Linked DNA regions of Euzebya sp.. The protein of the gene in region 1 interacts with the protein of each later gene in a pairwise test. Links are inferred from orthologs where the notes say so. Each region holds a gene or a part of one and is shown on either strand. Other genes may lie near its edges.

The links. The genes of interacting proteins can lie anywhere in the genome.
Region 2: the proteins of secD (region 1) and pheT interact in binary tests that used the Escherichia coli proteins (3 or more experiments, as listed by UniProt). The link is inferred for Euzebya sp. from one-to-one orthologs.

What each region holds. Positions count from the first base shown.
Region 1 is NZ_CAXQBR010000073.1:497-4,279, reverse strand. Bases 510-3,446 are described here. They hold secD (protein translocase subunit SecD), read left to right. Parts: upstream 510-1,103; coding sequence 1,104-2,789; downstream 2,790-3,446. Other genes in these bases: secF (protein translocase subunit SecF), read left to right, coding at 2,786-3,446; ACEQ2X_RS15780 (phosphohydrolase), read left to right, coding at 510-1,100. In the rest of the region: preprotein translocase subunit YajC, read left to right, coding at 1-209; more of ACEQ2X_RS15780, read left to right, coding at 213-509; more of secF, read left to right, coding at 3,447-3,781. UniProt on the Escherichia coli protein: Part of the Sec protein translocase complex. Interacts with the SecYEG preprotein conducting channel. SecDF uses the proton motive force (PMF) to complete protein translocation after the ATP-dependent function of SecA.
Region 2 is NZ_CAXQBR010000007.1:18,815-22,769, reverse strand. The notes cover bases 229-3,337. They hold pheT (phenylalanine--tRNA ligase subunit beta), read right to left. Parts: upstream 2,944-3,337; coding sequence 514-2,943; downstream 229-513. Other genes in these bases: pheS (phenylalanine--tRNA ligase subunit alpha), read right to left, coding at 3,033-3,337; ACEQ2X_RS02920 (hypothetical protein), read left to right, coding at 229-491. In the rest of the region: more of ACEQ2X_RS02920, read left to right, coding at 1-228; more of pheS, read right to left, coding at 3,338-3,955.

The DNA of each region.
Region 1 (3,783 bases):
ACGACACGATGAGCGTCGAGATCGCCCCCGGCACGGTCGTGACGATGGCCCGCAACGCCGTGAGCAAGTCGCTCACCGAGCCGAGCGATGACCTCGACGACCTGGACGACGACTTCGACGACGACTTCGGCGACGAGGACGACTTCGACTTCGACGACGACGTCGACACCGTCGACGACGACCGCCCCACCGACGACGGGACCCGCTAGCCCTTGGACTCCCACGTCGAGTCCGAGCTGCTGCCTGCCAGCGTCCCCCTCGGCGGGAGGACCGCGGAGGGGCTCGAGCAGACCACCCCGGAGCAGTCGACCGGCCGCAGCCGCATCCCGCTGCTCGACACCGTGCGCCAGCACGCCGAGATCTCCGGCATGCTCGAGATGGCCGACGAGTTCCTCTCCGCGCAGGGCTTCACCGAGCACGGCTTCCGCCACGCCAACCTGGTCGGGCACATCGCCTACAACGTCCTGACCCACCTGGGCCACGACGAGCACCTCGCCGAGCTCGGCGCGGTCGCCGGCTACCTGCACGACATCGGCAACGTCGTCAGCCGGTCCCAGCACGGCCAGACCTCCGGGATCATCGCCTTCACGGTGCTGCGCGAGCTCGACATCCCGATGGTCGACATCGCCCAGATCATGGGTGCGGTCGGCAACCACGAGGAGCAGTACGGCGTCGCGGTCAGCCCGGTCAGCGCCGCGGTGATCGTGGCCGACAAGTCCGACGTGCACCGCTCGCGGGTGCGGGACACCGGCGACATCGAGGCCGACATCCACGACCGGGTCAACTACGCCGTCACGTCGAGCTTCCTCCGCGTCTCCGATCGGATCGAGCCGGAGCCGATCAGCGAGGAGGCCGGCTTCGAGAAGGAGCTGGACGACGTGCGGCGCGAGGAGGGACTCGACCCCGCGCGCGACCACTCCCCGGCGCGGATCACCGTGCCGTCGAAGACCCTCACGCTGGAGCTCGAGGTCGACACCTCGGTCACCCCGGTCTTCGAGTACTTCGAGATCTTCATGGAGCGGATGGTCATGTGCCGTCGCGCCGGCCGCACGCTGGGCGCCGAGTTCAAGATCACCGTCAACGACGTCCCGGTGCTGTAGCCCATGTCACGAAGCCGCCTGACCGCCCTCATCGTCGCCTACCTGGTGTTCCTGGGCGCGCTCTGGACCTGGATCCTCGTCGCGGGCCTCGAGCCCCGGCTGGGCCTCGACCTGCAGGGCGGCGTCAGCGCCGACCTGATCCCCGCGCAGGGGCAGGGTGAGATCGACGTCGAGGTCCTCGACCAGACCGTGCAGACCATCCGCGAGCGCGTGGACGCGCTCGGCGTGGCCGAGCCGGACATCGCCCGTCAGGGCGACACCGTCCAGGTGCAGCTCCCCGGCGTCGCCGACCAGGCCCAGGCCCGCGAGATCATCGGCCGCACCGCCCAGCTGCAGTTCCGGCCGGTCCTCGCCGAGATCCCGCCCGGCACCACCGGCGAGTTCACGCCGCCGACCGCCGAGGCGCTCCCCCTCCCCTCCGAGGACGCGCTCCCCACTGAGGGCGCCGACCCGGCCCCGGAGGCCAGCAAGACCGTCGCGCAGGCGGACCCCACCGAAGCGCCCGCCAGCGAGGAGCCCGTCAGCGAGGCGCCCGCCACCGAGGAGCCGGCGGCGCCGGTCGACGCCGGGGCCACCTGTGACGAGCGGGACGACCTGAGCGTCCCCGACCCCGACGAGCCGGTCGTGCTGTGCCTGCGCACCACCGACGCGAACGGCGACGAGCTGCCCCGCGACCAGTGGGCCCGGCTGCAGCTCGGACCGGCGACGGTCTCCGGCGACTCCCTCACCGACGCGCGCGCCGAGATCGCCCCCGGCGGGCTCGGCCAGACGTGGCTGACCGCGCTCGAGTTCGACTCCGAGGGCGCCGACGCGTTCGAGCAGATCACCGCCGAGCTGGCCTGCAACCAGGGCGTCACCCGCCAGCTCGCGATCGTCCTCGACAACGTCGTCGAGCAGGCCTCGCCGATGGCCCAGGACATCGCCTGCGGGCAGGGCATCCCGAACGGCCAGGCCGTCATCCAGGTGGGGGAGGAGGACGCCGCGAAGGACCTCGCCCTGGTCCTGCGGTCCGGTGCCCTCCCCATCCAGCTCGACTTCGGGACCTTCCAGACGATCAGCCCGACGCTCGGCGAGGACTCCCTCGACGCCGCGCTCGTCGCCGGCGTGATCGGCCTCGCCCTCGTCACCGTCTACCTGGTCGTGCTGTACCGCGGGCTCGGCCTGCTCGCGGCCCTCGAGATCGTCGTCGGCGTCGCGACCATCTACGGCCTGCTCATCGTCCTGGGCGAGCTCGTCGGGTTCACCCTCACCCTCGCCGGCATCGCCGGCATCATCATCTCCATCGGCATCGCCGGGGACTCCTCGATCATCTACCGCGAGCGGTACCGCGACGAGCTGCGCGCCGGGCGGACCATCCGCACCGCCGCCGAGCACGCCTTCCACAACTCCTTCAGGACCAACTTCACCGGCGCCGTCGTCAGCTTCCTCGCCGCCGTGGTGCTGTACTTCCTCGCCGTCGGGCCCGTCCGCGGGTTCGCCTTCACCCTCGGCATGTCGACGATCATCGACGTGCTGCTGTTCGCCACCTTCACCCGCGGGATGTTCGGCCTGGTCGCCCGCAGCCCGAAGCTCGCGTCCGCGCCGTGGGTCGGCCTCGGCGCCGGGGTGACCGACGAGCAGCGGCAGGCCGCGCAGGAGCGCAGCACCGTGGCCCGCACCCGCCGCGCCGGCAAGAAGGGACGCAAGTGAGCGACTCGACCGCCACGCCGACCCGGCCGGAGGGCCGCGACGGCATCCTCACCCGCCTGGTCACCGGCCAGACCGAGATCGACTTCATCGGCCGGTCGCGGCTGTGGCTCCTCGTCGTCATCGCGATCCTCGCCGTCAGCGCCCTGGCGCTGCTCGTCCGCGGGCTCGACTTCTCGATCGAGTTCGTCGGCGGGTCGTCCTTCACCGTCGTCGACGCCGACCACACCCTCGACGTGGAGGAGATCGAGGCCGCGCTGACCGAGGCCGGCATCGACGAGACCATCGTCCAGATCCTCGACGACGGCGCCGGGGCCGAGGTGTCCACGCAGGCGCTCAGCGAGAACCCCGACGTCAGCGAGGACGACGTCATCGACGTGCTCGCCGAGCTGAGCGGCGGGGAGGTCAGTGCCTCCACCATCGGGCCCCGCTGGGGGGCGCAGATCACCGAGCAGGCGGTCCGCGGGCTCGTCGTCTTCCTGCTGCTCGTGGTGGTCTACCTGAGCATCCGCTTCGAGTGGCGGATGGCCGTCGCCGCGATCGCCAGCCTGGCCCACGACATGATCGCCTCGGTCGGGCTCTACGCCCTGACCGGCTTCCGCGTGTCCCCCGCCACCGTCATCGCGTTCCTCACCATCCTCGGGTACTCGCTGTACGACACCGTCGTGGTGTTCGACCGGGTGGACGAGGAGACCAAGGCCCTGTCCGGGGTGTCCACGCGCACCTACGGCGAGGTCGCCAACGGCGCGCTCAACCACGTCCTGATGCGGTCGCTGTCGACCGCGGTCACGTCGATCCTCCCCGTCGCGGTGCTCGTCGCGATCGGCTTCGCGGTCACCAGCGTCGCCACGCTGCTCGACCTGTCCCTCGCCCTGTTCATCGGCATGCTCCTCGGGCTGTACTCCTCGGTCGTGGTCGCCGCGCCCCTGCTGGTGTGGCTGAAGGAGCGCGAGCCCAAGTACGCCGAGCTCAAGCAGCGCGCCCGCGGCGCCTGACC
Region 2 (3,955 bases), on another replicon or contig:
CCACCGAACCCGCGCCGACAAGCGACCCGCCGACCACCCCGGATCCGGACGCACCCGTCTCCTCGGCCCCGGACGCCACGATCTGCGCGCCCGACTCGACCGAGTGCTCGGACACCGCCCCGGACCCCTCCGCGGCCCCGTGCCCCCCGGAGGGGTGCACCGGCGAGGGGCCGGCGGTCACCTACGAACCCGTCGAGATCGTCCCGACCGCCCAGGGGGAGCCGCGCGAGATCCCGTGGGAGTCAGCGGACGTCTCGGCGGACGGCACCGAGGTCACGCTGCGCTGGTGGTCCGGCGTCGCGCCCTGCACCGTGCTCGCCGACGTCCGGGTCGTCGAGACCGACACCACGGTCACGATCACGCTCGTCCAGGCGAGCGAGCACCCGCCGGAGGCCGACGTCTACTGCACCGAGCAGGCGATCGCCACGCAGCACACCATCACCCTCGACGCTCCCCTCGGGGACCGCGAGCTGGTCGACGGGGCCGCCTGACCCCTCCCCCGCCCGGCCCGCGTCAGCTGCGCGCCGGGCCGCCCCGCATCTCCCCGCCCAGCCGCTCGATCGCGGTCGCGATCCGCTCGATCGCGGCGGCCTCCTCCGCGTCGGTGAGCTGGGTCTCCGGGTCGTCGAGGACGAGGCTGAAGGCGAGGGACTTCTTCCCCTCCCCCAGCTGCTCGCCGGCGAAGACGTCGAACAGCTCGATCGCCGTGAGGCGGTCCCCCGCCGCCTCGGCGACGGCCGTGCGCAGTGTCGCGTGGTCGAGGTCGGCGTCGACCAGGGCCGCGACGTCGAAGCGCAGGCTGGGGAGGGACGAGGGGACCGTCGCCGTCGGCAGGGCCGCCCCGCCCGCGACGATGACGTCGAGGCGGAGCTCAGCGGCCACGGTGCGGCGCGGCACCTCGAAGGCGTCGCACACCCGCGGGTGGAGCTCACCGACCACGCCCACGGGCGTCCCCCCGAACGAGACCCGCGCCGCGCGGCCCGGGTGGAACGGCATCTCGGTGGTCCGCTCGACCGACAGGGCGTCCGCGCCGACGGTGTGGCGGATCACCTCGACCGCGCCGAGGACGTCGGCGACGTCGACCTGCCGGGCGGACCGGTCGTGGCGTCGCACCTCGAACGCGCCGCAGGCCACGAGGGCCAGGTGATCCGGCTCGGCGGGCAGCGAGACACCCTCGGTGCCGCTGTCGGCCGCGGGGTGGTCGGCGCTGGGGGGCACGAACACGTGGCCGGTCTCGAACAGCGCCACGTCACCCTGCTGGCGGTTGACGTTCCGGCGGACGGTGGCGAGGAGGCCGGGGAGGAGGGTGGTGCGCAGCACCGACTCCTCCTTGCTGAGGGGGTTGACCAGCTTCACGGTCCGCCGGCGCGGGTCGTCGGGCGAGAGGCCGAGCGCGGCCAGGTCCTCGTCGGCGATGAAGGGGTACAGCAGCGCCTCGGTCCAGCCGGCGCCCGCGAGCGCCCGCCGGATCGCGAGGGCCGCGAGGTCCTCCGGCGACCGGCGCCCTGCGCGGCCCGTCGACGGCACGGTCGGGGTGATCTTGTCGTAGCCGTGCAGCCGGGCGACCTCCTCGGCCAGGTCCGCCTCGATGGTGAGGTCGGGGCGGTACGGCGGCGGCGTCACGGTCCGCTCGGGTCCCTCGCCCTTCACGGTGCACCCGATGCGGCGGAGCAGGTCCGCCTGCGCGTCGGCGTCGACGTCGATGCCGAGCAGCGAGCGGATGCGCTCGCTGCGCAGGGCGATCTTGGGCCGCTGGTCGCGGATGACGTGGTGGTCGTGGCCGCCCACGACGGTGCCGCCGGCCCACTCGACGATCAGGTCGTTGACCCGGGACGCGCCGGCGGGCAGCCACTGGGCGGAAACGGTCCGCTCGAAGCGGGACCGCGCCTCGGTGAACAGCTGGTGGCGGCGGCCGGTCCGCAGCACCTTGACCGGGTCCCAGGCGGCGACCTCGACGTAGAGGTCGGTGGTGAGCGCGTTGATCTCGGTCGCCTCGCCACCCATGATCCCTGCCAGGCCGATGGGTCCGGACGCGTCGGCGATGACGACGTCCTCGCCGTCCAGGGTGCGCGCCACCCCGTCGAGGGTGGTGAGGGTCTCGCCCGGCTCGGCCGGCCGCACGACCAGGTCGCCGGTCAGCAGCGACGTGTCGTAGGCGTGGACCGGGTACCCCGTCTCGAGCATCGCGTAGTTGGTGGCGTCGACGACGTTCGAGATCGGGCGCATCCCGGCCAGCGCCAGCCGCTTCTGCACCAGCGCGGGCGACGGCCGGACCGACACGCCCGCGATGCCGCGGCCGTCCCAGCGCCGGCAGCCCGACCCCTCGTCGATGGTCACGCCGATGCCCGGGTCGCCGTCGGGGTTGCCAGCCAGCTCGGGGATGCGCAGCTCGGCGCCGGTGAGCGCCGACAGGTCGCGGGCGAGCCCCCACAACGACGCGCCGTACCCGCGGTCCGGGGTGAGCTCGATGTCGAGGACGGCCTCGTCGAGGTCCAGCCAGCCGGTCAGGTCCGCGCCGACGGGCGCGTCGGGGCCGAGCAGCCAGATGCCGGTGTGGTCGTCGCCGACGCCGAGCTCCCGGGCGCTCGCCAGCATCCCGTTCGAGGTGACCCCCATCAGCTGCTTGCGGCCGATCTCGAACCCGCCCGGCAGGACCGCCCCGGGCAGTGCGGCGGGGACCCGGTCGCCGACGGTGAAGTTGCGCGCGCCGCAGACGATCTCCCAGACCTGCTCGCCGTCGTCGGCCTGGACCAGCGACAGCTTGTCCGAGCCGGGCACGTCGCCGACCTCGACGACCTCGACGACCCGGACGCCGCGGGTGCCGGCCGTGGGCCGGTGGACGGCGTCGACCTCGAGCCCGCCCAGGGTGAGGGTGTCGGCCAGCCGCTCGGGCGACTGGTCGAGGTCGACGTACTCGTACAGCCACGAGATGGGGACGCGCATCGCGGTGCTCCTCGGATCGGTGGAGGGGTCCGAGCCCGGCCGGGCCGCGGCGTGGCAGGCGCGCGGGGACGGACCCTTCAGTCGGTGGGCTAGAAGCTGGACAGCAGCCGGATGTCGTTGTCGGCGAAGAGCCGCAGGTCCGGCACGCCGTAGCGCACCATCGCGGTCCGCTCGATGCCGATGCCGAACGCGAACCCCTGCACGACCTCGGGGTCGTGGCCGCCGGCCGCGAGCACGTTCGGGTGCACCATGCCGGAGCCCAGCAGCTCGGTCCAGCGCCCGCCGCCGCGGCCGTCGGGGACCCAGGCGTCGAGCTCGGCCGACGGCTCGGTGAACGGGAAGTAGTGGGGGCGGAAGCGCAGCTGCACGTCCTCGCCGACCAGCGCCCGGGCGAAGGCCATCAGCGTCCCGTACAGGTCGGCGAGGGAGAGGTCGGTGTCGAGCGCCAGCCCCTCGATCTGGTGGAAGACCGGCAGGTGGGTCGCGTCCGGCGTGTCCTGGCGGTACACGCGGCCGGGGACCGCCACGTACACCGGCGGCTCGCGGTCGAGCATGGTCCGGATCTGCATCGGGGAGGTCTGGGTCCGGAGCAGCAGGCCGGTCGTGCCGTCATCTCGGCGGGGGGCCTCGTCCAGCCCCTGGACGTAGATCGTGTCCTGCAGGGTGCGGGCCGGGTGGTCCATCGGCGTGTTGAGGGCGTCGAAGTTGAACCAGTCCGACTCGACCTCCGGGCCGGTGACGACCTCGTAGCCGAGCCCGACGAACACGTCGAGGATCGCGTCGAGGGTCTGGCGCAGCGGGTGGAGCGACCCGGTCCGCGGCACGCGGGGCGGCAGGGTGATGTCGATCGACTCGGCCGCCAGGATCTCGGCGTCCCGCTCGAGCTCGAGCTGGGTCCGGCGGGCGTCGAACGCCGCGGCGAACCGGGCGTTCACGTCGTTGACGGCCTGGCCGACGACTCTCCGGTCCTCGTGGTCGAGGCCGCCGAGCTGGCGCTTGATGAGGCTGACCC